3 regions of the Sodalis praecaptivus genome follow, and region 1 is predicted to be linked to each of the others. Evidence: predicted binding sites of a transcription regulator. Region 1 holds the regulator's gene; each other region holds the start of a gene.
What was found. Region 1 encodes Fur, which represses iron uptake genes when iron is present. Its sites were predicted from a motif close to ATAATAATGAGAACNACTATCAA; they were not measured.
Positions count from the first base shown of each region.

Region 2: a site for Fur is predicted at 2,567-2,589, ahead of efeU (iron uptake transporter permease EfeU). Genes of this name have one in related genera too.
Region 3: a site for Fur is predicted at 1,444-1,466, ahead of SANT_RS06365 (Nramp family divalent metal transporter). Genes of this name have one in related genera too.

Region 1 is NZ_CP006569.1:3,221,791-3,226,032, reverse strand. It holds gene glnS (glutamine--tRNA ligase) at 1-51, shown strand, start outside; gene SANT_RS14235 (hypothetical protein) at 116-1,009, opposite strand; gene fur (ferric iron uptake transcriptional regulator) at 1,372-1,839, opposite strand; gene fldA (flavodoxin FldA) at 2,160-2,675, opposite strand; gene ybfE (LexA regulated protein) at 2,960-3,247, opposite strand; gene ybfF (esterase) at 3,408-4,193, opposite strand.
Region 2 is NZ_CP006569.1:1,583,882-1,588,123, reverse strand. It holds gene efeB (iron uptake transporter deferrochelatase/peroxidase subunit) at 1-494, opposite strand, end outside; gene efeO (iron uptake system protein EfeO) at 508-1,647, opposite strand; gene efeU (iron uptake transporter permease EfeU) at 1,688-2,518, opposite strand; gene SANT_RS07040 (Bcr/CflA family multidrug efflux MFS transporter) at 3,367-4,242, opposite strand, start outside.
Region 3 is NZ_CP006569.1:1,426,987-1,431,228, forward strand. It holds gene SANT_RS06360 (NupC/NupG family nucleoside CNT transporter) at 1-1,127, opposite strand, end outside; gene SANT_RS06365 (Nramp family divalent metal transporter) at 1,504-2,742, shown strand; gene mgrA (L-glyceraldehyde 3-phosphate reductase) at 2,744-3,733, opposite strand; gene SANT_RS06375 (aspartate/glutamate racemase family protein) at 3,908-4,242, shown strand, end outside.

The DNA.
Region 1 (4,242 bases):
AACCGCACCGTGGGGCTGCGCGACACCTGGGCCGCGAAAGCCGGGATGTGATCTTGCCCCCCGCGCCGTGATCTTTCCGTTTCTGGCGCAGGGGGAAGCGGTTACGCTGCGCCGCTTATTCCTCTTGCTGCCCGCGCTGCAACGCTTGCGGCAAGTTTTCAAGCTTATCCAAGCTATAGGCGTGCGGATGGTGCCTGAGGCGTAGCTGATAATGGTTGGGCCTGTCGGCCCAGATGTAGCTGTTATCTAACGCATCGGCCGGCGGCGCATATTTGCACGGGATCACCTTGTCACCCACCAGTTGCTTAACGCGGGATGTCAACGCCGCGAACGCCGCATGCTTTTTTCTCTCGACGCTAAAATCGATCCAGGAATGCACCCTCCCCTCTGGGGCCCCGTGGGCGTCAGAGATGAGGGGCTCAGGGCCGTGCAGAGTGGCGTAAACGGTTTTGTCGTAGGGAACGAACGTGATACCCGTTGAGCGAAACGTGGGCAGGGCCTCATGATCGATTTGCGCATACATGCGGGAACTATCGCCGCAGGTGCCTGCCGTCAACGGCGAAGGTTTCGGCGGCCGCGGCGGAGCCTGGCTCGCCACTGCCGCGACGGGATCCCGCGGACGTCTGAGGGTCACCGGCGATGAGGGCGATTGTCTAGACGGGTATGCACCGGCCGCGGTATCGCGTTGCGGGTTGTGTAACCGTCGCGGCAGGGAGCCAGATGGCGTGGCCGGCTGCCAACCGGTCGCGGCGTCGCGTTGGGCGTTTTTGCTGGGGCGCGACGGTACGGGAGTAAGCAGGGTGGTGACGTTGGCAAGCGCCGCATCAATACGCACGGGGCGCGGGGATGCCGGGGGTGTGCTCCTCGCCGCGGTGGCTGGGCGTAACCATTTTGCTTGCCTTACGCCGTTGGGTTCAGACGTGAGCGGCGTTCGCGTGGCGGGAGGCGCTGCCAGCGATGCCACAGCCGCGGGCGGCACAGGGGTGTCTTGCAGGATAGGTTTCATCATCGGGATACCTGTAGGTCGACCAAAGACGTTAGGAGACAGCGTTACCGCTTCCAGGGAGGGCTCGGTGGGTAAGCGCTGTGAACGGATCCCTGCTCCCCTGTTTTTTTGGGGGCAGGGCCGGGCTAGGGGCTGATAATAATTTATCGGCCTATAAGCCCACTGCCCAATAGCCTAAGAAGTTAACTTCCCCGCCGTCATCGGGTGAAAGGCTGATTCAGTACGGGAGAATAGCGGGATGGCGGCAAGTAAGAAAAAAGGGGCGTTATGAAGTGTAAAAGCAAGGCGAGAAAAAACCGCCGGCGGCGGTTTCTCTTTATACGGTCGTGATTGTATGGCGGTAACGTGACGGCGTAGGACGGGTGTCAGAATTTTACGACGTGCGGATCATCTATATCATGCAAGGTTTCATCTTCACGGCAGTCGCCTTCCGCGCAATGGCCATAAAGATAGAGGCTGTGGTTGGTCAGTTTGATATTGTGCTTTTTCGCGATGTCGCGCTGGCGCGCCTCGATAAACTCATCGCGAAATTCGATGACCTTGCCGCAATCCAGGCAAATCAGGTGATCGTGATGGTGTTGCTGGGTGAGCTCGAAAACCGATTTGCCGCCCTCAAAGTTGTGGCGGGTGACAATGCCGGCGTCATCGAACTGATTGAGTACGCGGTAAACGGTGGCCAGCCCGATTTCCTCACCCATATCGATCAGCTTTTTATACAGATCTTCCGCACTGACGTGGTGGCATTCCGGGTCTTGCAACACTTCCAGGATTTTGAGCCTGGGAAGGGTCACTTTCAGGCCGGCCTTCTTTAATGCGATGTTATTGTCAGTCATGCGGGTTTGGTCCTGTTACTTGATAATCAAGTTATAAGCTAACACAGCCTATAACAATCGTCGGCCCGAAAAATGTATCACTGTCTCATTATAGAACTCGCGGTCAGAAATGAAAAAGAGACTCATTTTCATTATAGCCCACTCAGCGAGTAAGGACTATGTTACCTCTTTAGGTTTAAAAAATCACACAAAGTGTGGTGCCATTGTACTGCTTTGGCGGAAAAAGTTACAAAATTGTAGCTATCAATTTGAAAGGAATTATTTATCAAGCATACAATGCGGCATCATGCCGTCCGGGGAGGCCGGACGGCGGTAAGGCGTTAAGCCAAATTCATCTCTTCGCGAACCTGTTTGACCCAGCCGTCGACGCGTTCGGCGGTAAGCTCGGGCTGGCGGTCCTCATCAATGGCCAGACCAATAAAGTGGTCGTCGTCCGCCAGCCCTTTGGACGCCTCGAAATGATAGCCGGCGGTAGGCCAATGGCCGACCAGCGTGGCGCCGTGGGGTTCAATAATGTCCCGCAGGGTGCCCATCGCATCGCAGAAATACTCCGCGTAATCTTCCTGATCGCCGCAGCCGAATAGCGCAACTATCTTGCCGCTGAAATCGACCTCTTCCAACGTCGGGAAAAAATCATCCCAGTCGCACTGCGCTTCGCCGTAATACCAGGTCGGGATACCCAGCAGCAGCCGGTCATACTGTTCCAGATCTTCTTTGCTGCTTTTGGCGATGTCAAAAACATCAGCAACATCGGTACCCAGTTGCTTTTGGATCATCTTGGCAATATTTTCGGTATTGCCGGTATCACTGCCAAAGAAAATGCCTACACTCGCCATGAATATCAAAACCTCATAAAAATTAAGGGTATGCCCAATCGTCAACCTTAAGCTGATAAGGGCAATGATAGCAGACCCTCACTTAAGGAGATACCTGCCGGCGGGGGCTTTTTGCGTCAATTGCGCCCGCCGTGACGTGTACGCCGCAGGTGCAAAGGCGTGCCGGCCTAATGCCTGTGCCACGGTTTAGCGGCAGGCAGACGCGCGGCCTGCTTTACGGCCAGCGATCGGTCTGTTTAAGGCCTGTGCCACAAATGACGCTCTGCCGCCGCGGGACCCCTCCTTCAGCCGGCGGGCCGCTGGCGTTCAAGCTCCGCCAGCAGGATAAGTTCGATAAGCTCACTGCGGGATATATCCCGCTGATCGGCCAGTTTATTCAGCGCATCCACCGCCTGCGCATTGATTTTCAACTCCACTCGACGCAGCCCGCGCACTTTGTCACGCCGCAGCTGGTTACGCTTATTGATTCTGAGCTGCTCATCCCGAGAAAGAGGACTGGTTTTCGGCCTTCCCGGGCGGCGTTCATCCGTAAATAAATCCAGCGTAGTGCGGTCCGTTTGTTCTTTTGCCATAGTTGATGAAGGGAATATGCAACCGTAAGCGGCGGGGTCGCCGGCGGCTGGCCTGAGCCCTGGCCGGCGTCCTCCGTAGCGTTAGTTTCACCGGTCCCTGGAGGTAGCCGGCATCCAAAAACCCGTCATCTTACCCCAGTGAAGCGGGTGGCGACAATGGCTAACTGCCGCGTCCGGCTGATGCTTCCGTCAGAAAACGCGCGACAGCGCGCACTACCGCCTGCGGTTTTTCGGCATGCACCCAATGGCCGGCGCCGGCCACCACATGGGCGCGGGCGCGGGGAAATTGCCGGCGGAGAGTCTCGCGGTAGCGATCATCCAGATAGGGGGAATTACCGCCGCGGATAAACAGTATCGGCCCCGGCCAGGGGGGCAGTGTTCGCCAGCCGATAATGTCGGCGTAATTATGCTGGATGCTGTCAAGAGCGAAACGCCATTGTCCCTGATCAAACGATTTCAGTAGAAACTGAATGGTGCCCGGGTCGTCAATATCCTGTTCCATCAGCCGTGCGGCGTCGCTGCGCTGCGTTATCCCAGACTCGCTGACGCGCGCCAGGGCGGCGAAAATGGCGTCATGGCGGCGGACCTGATAGGCCACCGGCGCCATATCGATCACCACCGCCTGCGCAATGCGCGCCGGCGCCAGCGCGCAAAGCGTCATTGCCACCTTGCCGCCCATCGAATGACCGATGACGATACAGCGCTCAATAAGCAGCGCGTCCAGTAACGCCAGCACATCCCGCGCCATTTCGTCGTAACCCATGGTGGGGGCGTGGGGGGACAGGCCGTGGTTGCGCAAATCAATTTGCAGCGTGCGATGATTTTCACCCAGGGGACGGGCCAGTACGCCCAAATTATCCAGACTGCCGAACAAACCGTGGATCAGCACCACCGGCAGACCCTGTTCCGGCTGGCGCGCCGCCTGCAGCCGATAGTTCAATTTCATAGCGCTCCTTTTGCTGCGGATAAAAGCTGTAGCCTAGCATGAGTTTGGC
Region 2 (4,242 bases), 1.6 Mb from region 1:
TTATGTGCCGTCAGGCCAAAGCGCTGATCGAACAACGAATCTCCCACCGAGACCGTCATCGTCAGGTTATCAGGATAAATCGACGCGCCGAGTATGCCGGAATCCATAGGGGGTAATCGTTCATTCACCGCCGGCGCCTGCCCGCCGGTAGTGAGAAACGCGATACGCGCGGTCAACAGCCGGAACAAGCGCTCGAGATCCTGGCGGTTGTCCGCCAGCACATCAAAGGCGACCAGCATCATCGCCGCCTGTTGGGGCGTCACGATGCCCGCCTGATGCAGGCCGAAGCACGGCTGCCGTTCCCAACGCTCATCCGGCGACAGCGTTCCCGGCGACGCGCCCTCTGCGGCCTGCGGCACATTGACCGCCGGTTCGCCGGCGCCCGCCTTCAGCGCCAGCGCGCCGCCGGCGGCGCCCAGACCGAGTAACAAACGCCGACGGGTGGCGGACGGTGTGCCGTCCCGGCGGGCTGACTTCTTGTGACTGCGACGCATCAATCTCATTGCCCTAGTCAAGCCCCAACACGCCGCGCAGCTGCGCAAGATCTTCCGCCAGCGTGGTGATCGGCCCCTTCAACGCATTGCGATCGGCTTCGGTCAGTTTTTCATAGGATTCAAAACCTTGCGCCGTACGGTATTTTGCCAGCACCGTGTCGACTTTGCTGAAATTGCCGTCAATTTTGCTCAGTAACGGCGCGTTGGCTTTGGTCAACAGCGGGCGCAGCAGATTGACAATTTTTTGCGCGCCGTCGATATTGGCCTGGAAGTCCCACAGGTCGGTGCGGCTGTAGCGATCCTCTTCACCGCTGATTTTGCTCGAAGCCACTTCCTCAATCAAGCCGGCGGCCCCACCGACGACTTTACTGGGCGGGAAGGTCAGTGCGCCGATGCGTTTTTGCAACTCCAGCACATCGCGGTAAAGCTTATCGGCGAAGGGCGTCATCGCGTCGGTGGTTTTATCAGCGAACAGCGTTTTTTCCAGCCGGTGGAAGCCGGTAAATTTCGGGTCGTCGGCCTTTTTCTCGTAATCATCTTCCCGCGCGTCGATACTCTCGTCCAAATCGGAGAACAGTTCGGCGATGGGTTCGATGCGCTCATAATGTTGGCGGGTTGGCGCATACAAACGCTGGGCGGTGGCCAAATCGCCGCGGTTAATCGCCTCGGTGAAGGCCTTGGTGCCCTTGACCAGTTCCGCGACCTCGCCGATGACGTAGACTTTATAGTCGGCGATGGGGCCCACCAGCGCCATGGCATCCGGTTGCGTGCCGCTCTGGCTGCCGTCGGCGGTGACCGTCAGCTTACCGCGGGGATTACTTAACAGCCCGCAGGTCATGTCATACTCCCCCGGCTCCAGGTTGGCGGTCATTTTTTGGGTAAAGCCCGGCGCGATATTTTCGCGCTCCTCCACCACCATCACCCCTTTCAATATTTCCCATTCCAGCCCTTTCTGGCTGGTATTATGGACCACGAAACGGGTTTTCCCCGCGTTGACGGTCAAGGCCATCGGCTCACATTGTTTATCGTTGACGGTGATCTTGACTTCCGGGATATCCGCCGCTCGCGCGGGCAGGCTGGCTGTCGTGAATACCGGCAGAGCGAACAGCATCGCCGGCGCCAGGCGACGGCCAAAACGTTGTTGGGTTGACATATAACATTATCCTGATGTTTTGCGGCTGATGAAAAATTTCTTATTTGGCGAGCGTCGCCGCCCGGGAGTGCCGGGACGGCAGGAAAAACAAAATCAGCGCCGGTACCAGGTAAAGCAAATATACCGCCACCTCGCTAACCGTCGGTGTTTCCTGGTAGCCTAACAGGCCTTCCAAAAGCGTGCCGAATAGCGTATGCGTCGACAGCACCTGACTCCAATCAAAGGCGATTGATTGGTAGCCGTTCCACAACCCGGCTTCATGGAACGCGCGGATCGCGCCGGCGGCAAGCCCGGCGGCGACAAACAAAATAAACACGCTAGTCCATTTGAAAAAGGCCGCCAGCGGCAGCCGGATACCGGTCCAGTACATCACCATGCCCAGCGCGATGGCGCAGGCCAAACCCAATACCGCGCCGATCGGCGCGGCGATGCCCACATCCTGGCTGAACGCCGCCAGCAAGAAGAACACCGACTCCAGGCCTTCACGCGCCACGGCAAAAAACACCATGCCGGTGAGCGCCCATCCCTGACGCTGGGATTGCGCCAGGGCCTGGTCCACCGCCATTTCCAGCTGATTTTTCACCGAACGGGACATTTTGCGCATCCACAGTACCATCCAGGTCAATACGGCGACGGCGATAACCGCTACGATGCCCTCGAACAGCTCCTGTTCCTTTTGCGGAAATTCACCGGTGGTGGCGTTAATCGCCAGCCCCAGCGCCAGGCACAACAGCGCCGCGGTGATGGCACCGAGCCACACCCTTGTCAACCATTGACCGCGTCCGGTTTTTTTCAGGTAACCCGCGATGAGACTAACAATCAGCGCCGCTTCAAGCCCTTCCCTGAACATGATAAGAAACGGTACAAACATCATTTATCCTCATCCGCCTCCAGGGCAGACCATTGTAAATAAACGTCAATAAGAACGATATTGATTATCATTACCTAGGAAGAAAAACAAGGTGATCGACGGCAAAATTGCAACTTTGCTACCGCGCTCAATCCCTACGGAAAGTAAGGAAAAACAGCGGAAATGACGGCAGAGGCGGCGGCCGCGCGGGCCGGCTATGCGCCGGGATGGGGCCCGGGCGAGGCGGATAGCGCTCCCTTGTGAGTCAAGGGCAACGCGCTGGATAGCGCTGCCGCGTCAGGCGGAGCGCAACCGGTTTAGCGCCGGGATGGGGCCCGGGCGAGGCGGATAGCGCTCCCTTGTGGGTCAAGGGCAACGCGCTGGACAGCGCCGCCGCGTCAGGCGAAGCGCAATCGGTTTAGCGCCCGGATGGGGCCCGGACGAGGCGGATAGCGCTCCCTTGTGGGTCAAGGGCAACGCACTGGACAGCGCCGCCGCGTCAGGCGAAGCGCAACCGGTTTAGCGCCCGGATGGGGCCCGGGCGAGGCGGATAGCACTCCCTTGTGAGTCAAGGGCAACGCGCTGGACAGCGCCGCCGCGTCAGGCGGAGCGCAACCGGTTTAGCGCTGGGAAAAGCGCGCCTTAGCCGCCCATCGCGACCCGTTCAGGCCGGCATAAACAGGAATTAACCGAACACGGCGTAAGTCAGCGTGATAGGGGACGCGAAGCGGCAACGCACGGCGCACAGGCCAGCTTGGCGCGGGGCGCCAGCCGGCAGAGCAAGCGCGCAGGCCAGCTTGATGTGGGGGGCAGCCGGCAGAGCAAGCGCACAGGCCGGCTTGACGTGGGGCGCCAGCCGAAGGCGTCGATTAGCCCAGCGAAGGCCGCACTTTGCTCTTGCGCGGACGGCTGGCGTACAAATAGCACAGCAGCGCGACGCTGCTGCAAACCGCCATGGAAAGCACCATCGGCCAGGCGCTATCGAACGTCGCCAGCGACAGCAACGCGCCGATGACCGCCCCGACGCCGAAACGCAGCGTGCCCGCCAGCGACGACGCCGTGCCGGCCATATGCGGAAAATCTTCCAGGATCACCGCCATCCCGTTCGAGGTCACCATAGCCACACAGCCTACAAACAGCGCCACGCCAACTACCAGTGGAATGAAACCGAGATGCAGCGCCAGCACCGCTATCATCCAAAGACCGGTGCCAAACTGGATCGTCAGGCCCAGCCGGAACATGCTTTGCGCCCCGAAACGCGCGACAAAGCGGCTATTGATAAGCGTCAGGATGAACAAGAATACGACGTTGAGCGCAAAGTAGTAGCCGAAGTTCTGCGGCGACACGCCGTTGAGGTCAATATAGACAAACGGCCCGGCGCTGAGAAAGGAAAACATGCCGGCGAACGAGAAACCGCTGGCTAGCATGTAACTGAACACCCGCTTGTGGCGAAACAGCGAGCCGAAATTACCGATGGTAGTGCTGAGGCGAAACTTCTGCCGCCGTTCGCGCGGCAGCGTTTCGCGAATAAACACCAGCACCAATATCGTCGCCACCAGCGCCGCCAGGCCGATGGTCCAGAAAATCGCGTGCCAGCTCAATAACACCAGCAGGCCGCCGCCGATAATCGGCGCCAGCAAGGGCGCCACGGTCATGACGAGTACCACGAAAGACATCATGCGCGAGAAATCATCCTTGGTGAACATGTCGCGCATCAGCGCATTGATGACCACGCTTGCGGCGGC
Region 3 (4,242 bases), 1.8 Mb from region 1:
ACCAGTTTCAGGCCGTAGCGGGAGACCACGTTGCCCTGATGCTCGTTCAGGCCCTTGATTGCGCCGGCGACGATGCCTATCGAGGAAAAGTTGGCGAACGACACCAAGAACACCGACAGAATCCCCACCGAGCGCGGCGATAATTCCCCGGCGACTTTCTGCAAATCGATCATGGCCACAAATTCATTCGACACCAATTTGGTGGCCATAATGCTGCCCACCTGTAGCGCTTCGTGCGCAGGCACGCCCATCACCCAGGCGAACGGGAAGAAAATATAACCGAGGATGCCCTGGAAACTTATGCCGAACAGCAGGCTAAACAGCGCGTTAACGGCAGAGATCAGCGCGATAAACCCGATAAGCATCGCCGCGACGATAATGGCCACTTTAAACCCGGCGAGGATGTATTCGCCCAGCATTTCAAAGAAACTTTGTCCTTCGTGCAGATGGCTCATCTGCAAATCTTCTTCTTTCTCTACCCGGTAGGGATTGAGCAACGATAGAACGATAAAGGTACTAAACATATTCAGCACCAGCGCCGCCACGACATATTTGGGCGCCAGCATGGTCATATAAGCGCCGACGATGGACATGGACACCGTCGACATCGCCGTGGCGGCCATTGTGTACATGCGCCGTTCGGACATTTTGCCGAGGATATCTTTATAGGCGATGAAGTTTTCCGACTGGCCGAGGATCAACGAACTCACGGCGTTGAACGATTCCAGTTTGCCCATGCCGTTGATTTTCGACAGCACCGTACCGATGATGCGGATAACGAAGGGCAGCACGCGGATATGCTGCAGGATGCCGATAAGCGCCGAGATGAACACAATCGGGCAAAGGACGTTCAGGAAGAAGAACGCCAGGCCCTGTTTATTCATATTCCCGAACACGAAACCGGTGCCTTCGGCGGCAAAACCCAGCAGCTTATCGAACAGGGCGGAGAAACCCTGCACGAAGCCCAGACCTATGTGGGAATTGAGGAAAAAGTAGGCGAGTAAAATTTCAATCGCTAACAGCTGGATAATAAAACGCACGCGAATGCTTTTACGATCGCGGCTAACCAACATTGCCAGGATCGCCACCACGGCGAGCGCCAGGACAAAGTGCAAAGTGCGGGACATAGTTGCTCCAAAAATGAGGCAGGCAGAATTCGCCGCTCATTCTATGTAACGGGGCAGGTAAAAACGAGTTATAAGTTGCAAATATAGCAAAATCCTCTTTCTCTCCTGCGCGGCTATCGTCCACACCCAGAATTTTATGCATTTTTGTTAATTATTAGGATCGAAAGGTTAAGATCTGTGCTAGGCTAAAACATAGCCTGTGCTATACTTTTAGCGTCAAGGTGAAACGACGATGAGCCCGGGCCGTCCGACCGTGGGACATGCGGTGCATTAATAGCTGCTATCGCAGAGATAAGCAGAATCGCTCTAAATGCACTTGATAATCATTATCATTTGTATATTCTCATAAACATGTTTGTTGATAAGGGTTATTACTATGGTGGACAGCCGTGCTGCGGATAACGCCAATCGAGCAGCGAGAAAAGTAAAGCTCTCCCTACTCGGACCGGCTTTTATCGCCGCGATTGGGTATATCGACCCCGGTAATTTCGCGACCAATATTCAAGCCGGCGCCAGTTTTGGCTATCGGCTGCTGTGGGTGGTGGTATGGGCCAATATTATGGCGATGCTGATTCAGCTTTTGTCCGCCAAATTGGGGATCGCCACCGGCAAGAATCTGGCTGAACACATCCGCGATCGTTTTCCCCGTCCGGCGGTCTGGGCCTATTGGGTACAGGCGGAAATCATCGCGATGGCCACCGATCTGGCGGAATTTATCGGCGCCGCCATCGGCTTTAAAATGCTGCTGGGGGTAACGCTGCTTCAAGGCGCGATCATTACCGGCGTTGTCACCTTTTTAATCTTGATGCTGCAAAATCGCGGGCAAAAACCGCTTGAAGTGGTGATAGGCGGCCTGCTGCTGTTTGTCGCCGCCGCCTATATCGCCGAGTTGTTTTATTCCCGTCCGGTGCTAAGCGAATTGGGCGCCGGCATGCTCTGGCCGACGCTGCCCAACGGCGAAGCGGTATTCTTGGCCGCCGGCGTGTTGGGCGCCACCATCATGCCGCACGTAATTTATTTGCACTCCTCGCTAACCCAGAATAGCCGCGAGGGCAGCCGCGCCGAACGTTACTCTTCCACTAAACTGGATGTGGCCATCGCCATGACGATTGCCGGGTTCGTCAATCTGGCGATGATGGCGACCGCGGCGGCGGCGTTCCATTTCAGCGGACATACCGGTATCGCTGATTTGGATGAAGCCTACTTGACGTTGTCACCGTTGCTCAACCATACCGCCGCTACGGTGTTCGGTTTGAGTCTGGTCGCGGCGGGGCTCTCCTCCACGGTGGTAGGCACGATGGCCGGCCAGGTGGTGATGCAGGGGTTTGTGCATTTCCATATCCCGCTGCTGCTGCGGCGGGTGATAACCATGCTGCCGTCGTTCGTCGTCATTCTGCTGGGGCTGGATCCGACGCGCATCCTGGTGTTGAGCCAGGTACTGCTCAGCTTCGGCATCGCGCTGGCGCTCGTGCCGCTGCTGGTCTTCACCGGCAACCGCCAACTGATGAACGAATTGGTTAATCGGCCGCTCATCAACACGCTGGGCTGGCTTATCGTGGCGGTGGTCGTCACGCTGAATATCTACTTGTTGATCGGCACCGCCATGGGACATTAGATCAGGCCAGGATGGCCTCGATCTCGGCCAGCTCACGCTCGCTAAATTGCCGGTTGGACAACATGGCGACCGCATCGTCAATTTGTGCGGTTTTGCTGGCGCCAATCAGCACTGACGTGACCCGATCGCCCCGCAGCACCCACGCCAGCGCCATTTGCGCCAATTTTTGCCCTCGTGCGGCGGCCACCGCGTTGAGGCGGCGAACTTTCGCCATCTTCTCCTCGGTCAACTGCGCGCCGGAGAGAAAGACGCTCTGGCTGGCGGCGCGCGAGTCTTCCGGGATACCGTGAATATACCGATCGGTCAGTACTCCGCCCGCCAGCGGCGAAAAGGCGATTGCGCCGACGCCATGGCTGGCCAGACTGGATAATAATTGCGGTTCCACCCAGCGCTCGAACATCGAATATTTCGGCTGATGAATAAGACAGGGCGTGCCCAGTTCACGCAACAGATTGAATGCCCGCTCCGCCAGCGGCGCCGGGTAATTCGACAGACCGATATACAGCGCCTTACCCTGGCGCACCAGGAGATCCAGCGCCGCCATGGTTTCCTCCAGGGGCGTGTCCGGATCCGGCCGGTGATGATAGAAAATATCCACATAATCCAGCCCCAGGCGCCGCAAACTCTGGTTCAGGCTAGCCACCAGATATTTTTTCGATCCCCAATCACCATAAGGCCCCTGCCACATGGTGTAACCCGCCTTGGTGGAGATAACCAGTTCATCGCGGTAGGGCGTAAAATCCTCGCGCAGCAGCCGGCCAAAGTTTTCCTCCGCCGATCCCGGCGGTGGACCATAATTATTGGCGAGATCGAAATGGGTAATGCCCAGATCGAAGGCATGACGCAGCATTTGGCGGCTGGTGTCCAACAAAGTGGCATCGCCAAAATTGTGCCAAAGCCCCAGCGAGACCGCCGGCAGTTTCAGTCCGCTGTTGCCACAGCGGTGATATTCCATCGTTTCGTAACGGGACGGGCTGGCCTGATATACCATAGAGATTCCTTACTGTTCGCCAAAATGAGAAAAAAGGCGTCAGAATGACGTGGGCTAACGCTGCGCCAGACGGTATCTTTATCGAGCGCCGGGAATAACACAAGAATTATCCACACGGAGACCCTATTGAGCCGGGTACTCCTCACCATGGCGACGCACGCCAAAGGAAAGCGGATGAAAACATTGGGATTGCTAGGCGGCATGAGTTGGGAATCCACCGTGCCGTATTATCGGTTAATCAATCAGGGCGTCAGCGAGCGCCTGGGCGGATTGCACTCCGCCTCCCTGGTTCTGGCGAGCGTGGATTTCGCCGATATTGCCCGCATGCAGTCCGCAGGGGCATGGCAAGAGGCGGGAGAGGTTTTGTCCGAGCGCGCGCAAGCGCTGCGCCAGGCCGGCGCCCAGGGCATCGTCCTTTGCACCAACACCATGCACAAAGTGGCGGATATTATCACGCAGCGCTGTTCGCTGCCGCTGCTGCACATTGCCGATGCCACCGCCGTCCGCCT